3 regions of the Glaciecola sp. 2405UD65-10 genome follow, and region 1 is predicted to be linked to each of the others. Evidence: predicted binding sites of a transcription regulator. Region 1 holds the regulator's gene; each other region holds the start of a gene.
What was found. Region 1 encodes LexA, which represses DNA repair genes until DNA is damaged. Its sites were predicted from a motif close to TACTGTATNNNNATACAGTA; they were not measured.

Region 2: the regulator LexA is predicted to act here: its motif matches at 1,539-1,558, upstream of ACOI22_RS11500 (putative DNA modification/repair radical SAM protein).
Region 3: the regulator LexA is predicted to act here: its motif matches at 1,675-1,694, upstream of dinB (DNA polymerase IV).

What each region holds. Positions count from the first base shown of each region.
Region 1 is NZ_JBMEUF010000001.1:2,320,743-2,324,026, reverse strand. Features, by position in the region: gene plsB (glycerol-3-phosphate 1-O-acyltransferase PlsB) at 1-1,196, opposite strand, end outside; gene lexA (transcriptional repressor LexA) at 1,440-2,060, shown strand; gene coxB (cytochrome c oxidase subunit II) at 2,389-3,284, shown strand, end outside.
Region 2 is NZ_JBMEUF010000001.1:2,607,358-2,610,641, forward strand. Features, by position in the region: gene ACOI22_RS11495 (TIGR03915 family putative DNA repair protein) at 1-161, opposite strand, end outside; gene ACOI22_RS11500 (putative DNA modification/repair radical SAM protein) at 161-1,429, opposite strand; gene ACOI22_RS11505 (LicD family protein) at 1,768-2,697, shown strand; gene ACOI22_RS11510 (HAD-IB family phosphatase) at 2,767-3,284, shown strand, end outside.
Region 3 is NZ_JBMEUF010000004.1:46,136-49,419, forward strand. Features, by position in the region: gene ACOI22_RS16940 (MBL fold metallo-hydrolase) at 1-249, opposite strand, end outside; gene ACOI22_RS16945 (DUF1653 domain-containing protein) at 341-571, opposite strand; gene dinB (DNA polymerase IV) at 603-1,664, opposite strand; gene ACOI22_RS16955 (transporter substrate-binding domain-containing protein) at 1,799-2,515, shown strand; gene nqrM ((Na+)-NQR maturation NqrM) at 2,535-2,768, opposite strand; gene ACOI22_RS16965 (FAD:protein FMN transferase) at 2,810-3,284, opposite strand, start outside.

The sequences.
Region 1 (3,284 bases):
GGAAGCAGGCGGCCAGTGCGGCTGCGCCCACCTTCGGGGAAGTATTTAACCGAATAGCCTTTATTAAATAGTAGCTCTAAATATTCACGGAATACGCTTGAGTACAATTTGTTTCCGGCAAAGCTTCGGCGCAAAAAGAACGCTCCGCAGCGCCTAAAAATTGGCCCTGCAGGCCAGAAATTCAAATTAATACCAGCAGCAATATGGGGGGTTACTAAACCTTCATGATAAATTACATAAGTTAATAGTAAGTAATCCATATGGCTTCGGTGGCAAGGCACATAAATAATTTCATGGCCGTTTGCGGCAAGCTCTCGCACGCGGTCGGCATGCCCTACATCTATGCCATCGTAAATTTTGTTCCATACCCGGCTAAGTACGCGGTCACCAATTCTAATTAAGCCTTCACGGTAATCAGCGGCAATCTCTTTGGCATACCTTTGGGCTTTTGCGCGTGCCTTTGTGGGGTGAACCTTTTTGTGTTTTGCCTCGTCTTCTATGGCTTGTTTAACCGAGCTTGCACCTAAAATAGAATTATACAAGCTAGCCCTTTCTAACAACGTTGGGCCGCTTAAAGTTTGTTGCTTGCGCTGAAAATGGGTACGTGCCACACGTATTAACTTATGGGCTATTTGTTGATCGCTTCCTTTTAACGCCGCCATTTCTTTAGTGGAAACAGGCTTTGAGTAGGTTACAAAATTATCACGCCCAAAGAACAAAACAATCATGGCTTTACGTAGCCAGTTAGGCGAGGCTTTAATTGCAATTAACTGCGCAAACCCTGAACGCTCTTTTCCTGCTGAACGCCCCCATGATATGAAAACAGGAACAAGCTGGACGTCAACGTCTTGGTGCTCACGCTGAAAATGAAACATTTGCGTGAAGTTATCTTCAATTGTGGTTGGTTTTATTTGCCGAGTAATAATACTTTGCGGACGATTTAAATAATAGCTACGTTCGTATTGCTCACCTTCAAGCTTTAGCATGGTTTTAGGCGAAGGCAAGTTTAGGAATGTTGTTGATTTTTCTAGGGCAATAGAATCGGTGAACGATTTTGTTTGCAGCAAATATACAATAGGCTTTGATGGGTCAATGCCCAGCTCTTTTGTTAAATCGTTGGGAATACTTTTAACCGAAACTAGCCATCCAATAGGCTTAGCAAGCAATGATCGTAAAAAGTTTACAATCGCTTTCATAAAATCTCCAGTAGTATAAAAATGATAATGTTGGAAAATGGAATATTTATTGAGATTACAATGTTATCACGAACTAAGGCTGCAGATGCACTGTAAAGTTGTATCAAAACATAACATTCCCCGCTAGTAAGACCACTTCAAGCTATAAAAATGTTCATATCTAGCTGATAAACGTAAAATAAAGTTGCTAATAGCTTATTAAAAGTTATACTGGGTTTAACTGTATAGATGAACAGGCTGTGTATGCGTCCACTAACCCCTAGGCAACAAGAAGTACTTGATCTCATAAAAACTACTATGATTGATACGGGTATGCCCCCTACGCGAGCAGAAATTGCGCGCCAACTTGGTTTTAAATCTGCAAATGCTGCAGAAGAGCATTTAAAAGCCTTGGCTAAAAAAGGCGTTATTGAAATTTTGCCGGGCACAAGCCGCGGTATAAAACTTAACGTTGATTTAGAAGATGAGGTAGAAGATGGCTTGCCCTTAATAGGCCAAGTAGCCGCGGGTGAACCCATATTAGCTCAAGAGCACATTGAAAATAGATTTAAGTGTGACCCTACCATGTTCCACCCCCAGGCTGATTACTTGTTGCGCGTACGCGGAATGAGTATGAAAGACATTGGCATAATGGATGGTGATTTGCTGGCGGTTCATAAAACGGATCAAGTGAATAACGGTCAAGTAGTGGTAGCGCGAGTTGATGAAGATGTTACGGTTAAGCGTTTCGAGCGTAAAGGCAGTGAAATTTTATTGCATGCTGAGAATGAAGAATTCGAGCCAATTCGAGTTGATCTAGCCTCGCAATTCTTTACCGTTGAAGGTTTAGCTGTAGGCGTTATTCGCGATCACGGCGATTTATAATCTAAAAAACTGTTTGGTTAACAATTAGTTTGTGAAAAATCATCCCATAGGGCGCTTATTTCTAAGCGCCCTTTTTTAATTCCCCTACGCAATTCGCTTATTAATAAAGCAAATACTGAATAAAAATTATAAAAAACACTAGACTAGCGGCGAAAATTGTTTGATTATTGATCGTGTTTTTACAAAATATAAACATTTGCGTTACTTTAATTTAATCTTTTGTCTGCAATATGGATGTGTGGCTTTGCTATATGCATCTGTTTTTTGTACACATAGTGGGAGTATTAGTGTGAAGCTCAGACCTTTCCTTTCTTTTCTACTACCTAGCATTTTCTCGACGAGTGCTTTTGCAGAAAATGTTGCTAGCAGTGGCCGTTCAGATTTGAACTTGCGTCCGGGTGTAACTGACATCTCTCATCAAGTGTATGATTTACACATGCTAATGTTTTTCATTTGCGTGGTAATTGCCGTATTAGTTTTTGGTGTAATGTTTTATTCCATGATCGCCCATAGAAAATCTAAAGGGGCAAAGCCAGCGAATTTTCATGAAAACGTGAAAGTGGAAATTGCATGGACAGTGGTGCCTTTTCTAATTTTAGTTGGTATGGCAGTGCCTGCGGCTAAAACCTTGCTTGATATGGAAGACGTAAGTAAGCCAGATGTAACCATTTTGGTAACCGGTTCCCAGTGGAAATGGCATTACAAATACAGGGATAATGACCTTGAATTTTATTCAGTAATGGCCACCCAGCAAAAGCAAATACAAAACAAATTCGAAAAAACCGAAAATTACCTGCTAGAAGTAGACCGCCCCTTAGTGATTCCTACTGGAAAAAAAGTCAGATTCTTAATTACCTCAGATGACGTTATTCATTCGTGGTGGGTGCCTGACTTTGCCGTTAAAAAAGATGCTAACCCCGGTTTTATTAACGAAGCGTGGACGAATGTAAACGAGCCCGGTATATATCGCGGACAGTGCGCTGAACTTTGCGGCAAAGATCATGGTTTTATGCCCGTGGTAGTTATTGCAAAAGAGCCTGCTGAATATGAAGCGTGGATAGCAGAGCAAGAAGCCATTGCGCAAAAAGCGCGCGAAGAAGAGCAGCGCTTATTGGCTATGAACATGAGCATGGATGAGCTAATGACAAACGGTAAACGCATTTATGACGGCGTATGTGCGGCTTGTCATATGCCTAACGGTGAAGGTTTACCGGGTGTTTTCCC
Region 2 (3,284 bases), 290 kb from region 1:
GTTTGAAGCACCGCAGGCTGATGACCAAACAAGTCATCTTGCAAGCTTTCTCCTGTTTGCCAAACAATGTTTTCGGGCGCTAAACCAGCAGCCAAGCATTCCCTAGCCGCTGTTCGCCATTCGGTATAGCCAGGCACAGCACTAATGGTGATAGTTTTCATTATTGCTGAATAGCGGTGTTTGCAGCGAACAGTTCCATTTGTTTTGGCTGCTTAAACCGTGCCTCAAAGTTAATTCCGTCAAGTAAATGAATAGCTGGGCGGTAATCACTAACGGTTATAAATGGCTTTAGCTTGTTAAGCGGCAAACGCATTTTCGTTAAGTCAAACCAAGAAAGCTTAGTGTAACTTCGAATAGACAACAGCTTTTGCACTGTACGCGCACCTAAGCCAGGCACTCTTAACAGAAGTTGTTTGTCAGCTTTGTTTAGGTCAATAGGAAATATATGTTTGTTTCTTAAAGCCCAAGATAGCTTTGGATCATGATCCATATCGAGCATATTGTCAGTTGTTCCTTGCAGTATTTCATCAAGCCCAAACCCGTAAAAACGCAACAGCCAGTCAGCTTGATATAAGCGGTGCTCTCGTATTAACGGCGCGGGTTTTAGCGGCAGAACTTCTGACGCATCAGGTATAGGAGAAAACGCAGAATAGTAAACTCTACGGAGTTTTTGCTGGCTATACAGCTGGGTGCTCGACGTTAAAATGGTTTTATCTGTTGAGCCATCAGCGCCTATAATCATTTGTGTAGACTGGCCGCCAGGGGCAAACCTTGCAGGGCGCCTACCGGTATGTGTTTTATCGCGCTTATGCTCGGTAATTTTATCTTTAATCGTGTTCATTGCACCGTGAATAGCGCCTAGGTCTTTTTCAGGGGCGTATTTATTTAAAGATGGCTGCGTAGGCATTTCTACATTAATACTAAGGCGATCAGCGTACAAACCGGCCTCAGCTTGCAGCTCAGGCGAGGCATTAGGGATAGTTTTTAAGTGAATATAGCCTTTGAAGTTGTGATCTAAGCGCAATGACTTAGCAATACGCACCATACTTTCCATTGTATGGTCAGGCGAACCTACAATGCCTGAACTTAGAAACAGGCCTTCAATATAGTTTCGTTTATAAAAATTTAGCGTTAAATCTACGGTTTCTTTAACAGAAAAACGTGCGCGGCGAACATTGCTCGAAACCCTATTAATACAATAATGACAATCGTATATACAGTAGTTGGTCATTAGAATTTTGAGTAGGGAAACGCAGCGTCCGTCAGGCGTAAAACTGTGGCAAATTCCCGTACCACCAGTGAGAGACCCTATGCCGGTTTTATCATCTTTACCCGCTTTACGCTTGCCCGCAGTGCCACTTGCACATGAAGCATCATACTTAGCAGCATCAGAAAGAATCTCAAGTTTTTGGGTTATTTTATCAATCATACTCGAACTATATTTACCTGAAGCCTCAAAACTTAAATTACACGGGCGAATATTTGACTCAACACGTATCAGCTACCCGTAACCCTATTTACGTAGTTCAGGGAATACAGCATGTATATATATACAGTACAATTATCCTAAGCTAAGAGGATGGCTCACTTAATAATAATAGCTTGTTTTTACATGGCGACACCGCTTTTACTTATTGCGCAAAACTTAGGCATAAAAAACTACCAATATACGCAACTATGCATACAGGGTATTTTGGCTTGCAATTTGCATTGCTGTAAAAAACATCAATTAATAATGCCAATTTTTTATTACATCCAGAGTCTAGTATGATGAAAACACTACTTTTTGGAACCGGTGGTTCAGCCGTTAACTTACTGGACAACCTGCCTGAAAACAGAGAGTACTTAGCTGCCATTGACAACGACGAAGATAAACACGGAAAAATGTTTCGTGGAATGCCAATTATCTCGCCGTCAAAAATCAGTCAGTATGACTACGACCAAATTCTAATAGCGTGTTACTGGGAAGGCACAATCAAAAAACAATTGATTGAAGAACTCGGTATTGATGCAAACAAAGTAGTTACGCCACATAAGAAGTATTTTAAGAATGCAGGTGAAAACCTACATCCTTTTCAGCACCCCCCTACTTTACAATTAGCCCATAAATTAATTGACAAAATTTGCGGTGGAGCGCTACAAAAGCAAATTCCACTGCATATTGATTACGGCACTTTGCTGGGAATAATGCGCGATAACGAGCTTATATTATGGGATGACGACATTGACTTAGCAGCCGATTTTCAACACGCCGATAAAATAGAAGCGCACCTGCTTTCATTAATTCATGAATTAGACAAAGACGTAGATTGGAGCCTTCACAAAGACGTTGATATTAATGGCCGTACTTTATATTTTCATCTTAGCTTTAGCCCAAAACAAGGCTGCTCGTATAAATCCTTCCCTATTTCTATTGCTATGAAAGGCGTGCAAGACGGCATGGCAGTTAAGTTAAGTAGTTTTGGCGCATGGTCTACCCCCGCGCACCACACAAACACTTTAGTTCCATTTCGCTGGCGCGATACTGACTTGTACATACCTACCGATTTTGATGGCTATTTACGTTTTACTTACGGTAATTGGCGCTCACCTAAAAAAGACCTTTCAGTGGGTGAAGGGGAAAATTGGCAAACGGTGCCAATTGAGGTCATTAAGCAAGCAAAAGTAACAAGCAAAAATTTGTTTGGGTCTAACTAAGAATGATTTTTACCAAGAAAAGTACATCTTTTGTGAAACAGCAATATACGATACTGGAAACTAATTAATATGGCTGCACAACGCGCTGCAAAATCGCCAATCTTTATATTTGATTTAGATGGCACAATCACTAAACAAGAAACCTTACCCGTAATTGCGAAAGCGTTTAATGTTGAGGGCGAAATTAACACGCTCACATCACAAACAATTGCTGGCAACATCCCCTTTGTTGAAAGCTTTATCCAGCGGGTAGGAATACTAGGTCGCTTTGACGTTAACGAAGTTCGGGCCACATTAAGCAAAGTCCCTCTTTTTGAAAACCTTCAACAATTTATTAATAGTCATGCTGAACAGTGCGTTATTGCCACCGGCAATTGTCAAGAATGGATTGGCGGGATTACCAGTCAATTAAAATGTACCACCTATTCTTCAACCGCCGTGGTGGAAGACAACAAAATAGTTAAGCTCAAAACTATTCTAAAAAAAGAGGATATTGTAAGGCGCTATCAAGCAAAAGGTCATTTAGTGGTATTTGTTGGTGATGGCAATAATGATATGGAAGCCATGCGAGAAGCTGACATATCAAT
Region 3 (3,284 bases), on a different contig from region 1:
CTCACTTAAGGTTGATAAGGTTTGCGCTATTTTTTCAGCCAATGGCGCATATTGGTCATCAATCATTAATAAGCCATCTTCACCAGCCGACACACCTATATTCCCTCCCGCCCCTACAAGCATATGAACGGAACCACCAACTGCCTTAGCTTTGACTTCAACGTCAGCAAAGCGATCGTCGGCTATAGTGGCGTTGGCAATGGTAAAATTAGTAACTAACAAACTAAAAATAAGCGTAAGTCGTTTCATTTAACTTCCTTTTTGTACGTGTATTGTGCTGTTGATTTTGTGCTATTGATACCTTTTTATTTAGAAAAAAGATTTGCTCAAGGCACAATATTTATTCTACAAAAGCAAAACGTGGCTTTTTACCCGCATCGGTTTGCACTTCTTCAATGAACATTGAATACGGACGAACCCACAACTTACCTTCGCCATATAAGGGGCGATACAACACCAATAGTGATTCATCTTCTGAATGAATAACGGTATCAATAACTTCATACATACCGCCTTTATAGTGTTGATACCTACCAATTTTGAGTTTTACTGAGATTTGATTATCTGACATAAAAGCCCCTGCTAAAAAATACATGTTTTGTTTAGTCTAACATCAAAGATAGTTGCTTCGCACTGCCAGTATCATCAGCAAAACCAATATATACGCCCAGCAAACGTGCATCTTTGCCATTTCTGCGTTCCCAAGCTTCTTCTAGTAAGGCTGAAAAAACGTTTGCATTTAGCTCTGCGCTTTTATGCTCTTTTGTAGTTTGGCGAAAGTCAGAGAATTTAAGTTTAACGCCTAGCTTGTCTATTTTTCTGGTTTTTAAATGCTTACCTGCACGCCTTTCTAATTCAGGTAGTAGCGAATCTTTTAAATAAGCTTGTAAATCAGGCTCATTAATCATATTTTCGGCAAAGGTACGCTCAACTGCTACCGATTTTCGAATTCGACTTGTTTCTACCCCACGCGCATCAATCCCTTGGCATTTACGCCATAAGCTTAATCCAAATTTCCCAAAGCGTTTAATAAGCAAAGACTGCTCACTCGCGCGAATATCAGCACCGGTATTTAGGTTCATTTCTTGTAATTTGCCAAAGGTAACTTTCCCCACGCCGGGAATTTTATTAAGTGGTAGATGTTCAATAAAGGGAATGATTTGGTCAGGCTTTACAAGATATTGCCCGTTTGGCTTGTTCATATCAGAGGCTATTTTGGCGATAAACTTAAGTGGTGCAATGCCCGCTGAAGCGGTTAAGCCGAGTTCTTTGTGAATACTACTTCTAATATCTTGCGCAATAAGCGTTGCTGAGCCTGAAAATTGCGTGCAGTCAGTCACATCTAAATAGGCTTCATCTAAGGATAGCGGTTCTATAAGAGGAGTATAACGAGAAAAAATTTCTCTGATTTGACTGCTAATAGCTTGATACACCTGCATTCTGCCAGGCACAATTATTAACTGAGGGCAAAGTCGTTTAGCCATGGATGTAGGCATAGCTGAGCGCACGCCGTATTCACGAGCCAAATAATTACAGGTTGATAACACGCCTCGCTGCGTGGATTTCCCGCCTACTGCTACGGGTTTATTGGCTAACGAAGGATTATCGCGCACCTCAACAGAAACGTAAAACGCGTCCATGTCTACGTGTATAAACTTTCGCATAACACACCATAGCTGTATAAATTAACAGTATTGTGCTACTTTTTTAGGTTTATTCATAGTGTTTTCTAAAAATAATGCTAGGAAAAAAAGTGCAGAGTAGTTAATCTAAAAAAAATTATAACAAAAGGGATTAGATGAAGTTTATTGTGTTGGCGCTAGCGATATTTGCCACTTTATATAGCAAGGTAGTAAGTAGTACTGAACACCCTTTTAATTATAATCCCCAGCCTATTAGAGTGGGATTAGTAATTTTCCCTCCGCTTGTACTAAAAGAAACAAACGATTCTTGCTACGGTGACGCAATTGATTATGTCAAAAAAGTGCTTAGTTCAACTCGCTTACCGGTTCAATTCTATTGCGGTTCTGCCGCTAGAATTTATCATGACTTTAATCAAAATAAGCTAGATATCACCATAAATACTAAGGCGACTAAAGCCTTAAATAAAACGGCTCACTTTTCTACAAAACCCTATACGAAGCTTGAGGTAATGCTATACAGTAAAAAAGACTTCAGTAAAAAAACAGTGTCTGCAATTAATAAGTTTGAGTATCACGGAGAGCGCTCAAGGTTACTCAAGAAAGGCTATAAGTTTATTGATAAGGCCAACGCACGCCAAGCCTTTATGGTATTTTTACGTCAGCATACACACCATCTTATAAGCTACAAAAAACCCATTGATTACTATTTATCAAATAGCCATGAGAGCAATACGTTTAAAAGACTAGATAGTGGTTTTGCAGAACAATTTCTATTTGAAGTGCCTACTTATTTGGTTGTGAATACAAACTCACATCTTTCAACAAAATTGATCGACAGCATAGAAGCATATAATGAGCGTGAAACCCATTAGGTGACACGCTATTTATAGTCTACAAAATCTGATTATTCTTCCACTCTGCTAATTTCTCTTGGCGTTTTTCTTCCCTTTCTAAACGCGCTTTTTTGCGATCGCAGGGTTCAGGGCAATCACATGCTTTTTCAACACCAACAGCACCAAGGCCGCCACATGAACCCGATATACTTTTCTTTTGCAATATGTAACCTAGCCCCATAGCTAGTGACATTAATAAGAAAAAACCAAATGCTAAAATAAATGTACTCAATTCTAAACTCTTCTGTAGTTAAAAAATTTTTATAAGTTACTTTAAAGACCGGAATTACTAGGCTTTATTACATTGACTTGTGCATTATACGCGCTTGTTGGGTATTCAACAAAGTCTTCACCCTCTTTTGTAATAAAAAGAGCTGCAATATTATTTTTTTCAGCAATTAAAAAGCCGCGGTCTTTACCTAAAACAATTAAGGCAGTTGCTAAACCGTCAGCAGTCATAGAACTTTTCGCTACCACTGATACCGACACCAAGTTATGTTGTATGGGAGCCCCCGTACTTGGATCTATAAGGTGGGAGTATCTTACCCCCTCTTCCTCAAAGTAGTTTCGGTAATCCCCCGAAGAAGCTATTGCATTGTTGCCAATACTAATCACACTTTGTGCACTGCGTTCTGTTGTACTTGGCTTCTCTATGGCAACTAACCACTGTTGGTTGTTTGGCTTAGTACCAGATAGCCTCATTTCACCGCCAATTTCCACTAAGTAATTTTTAATGCCGCGTTTTTCT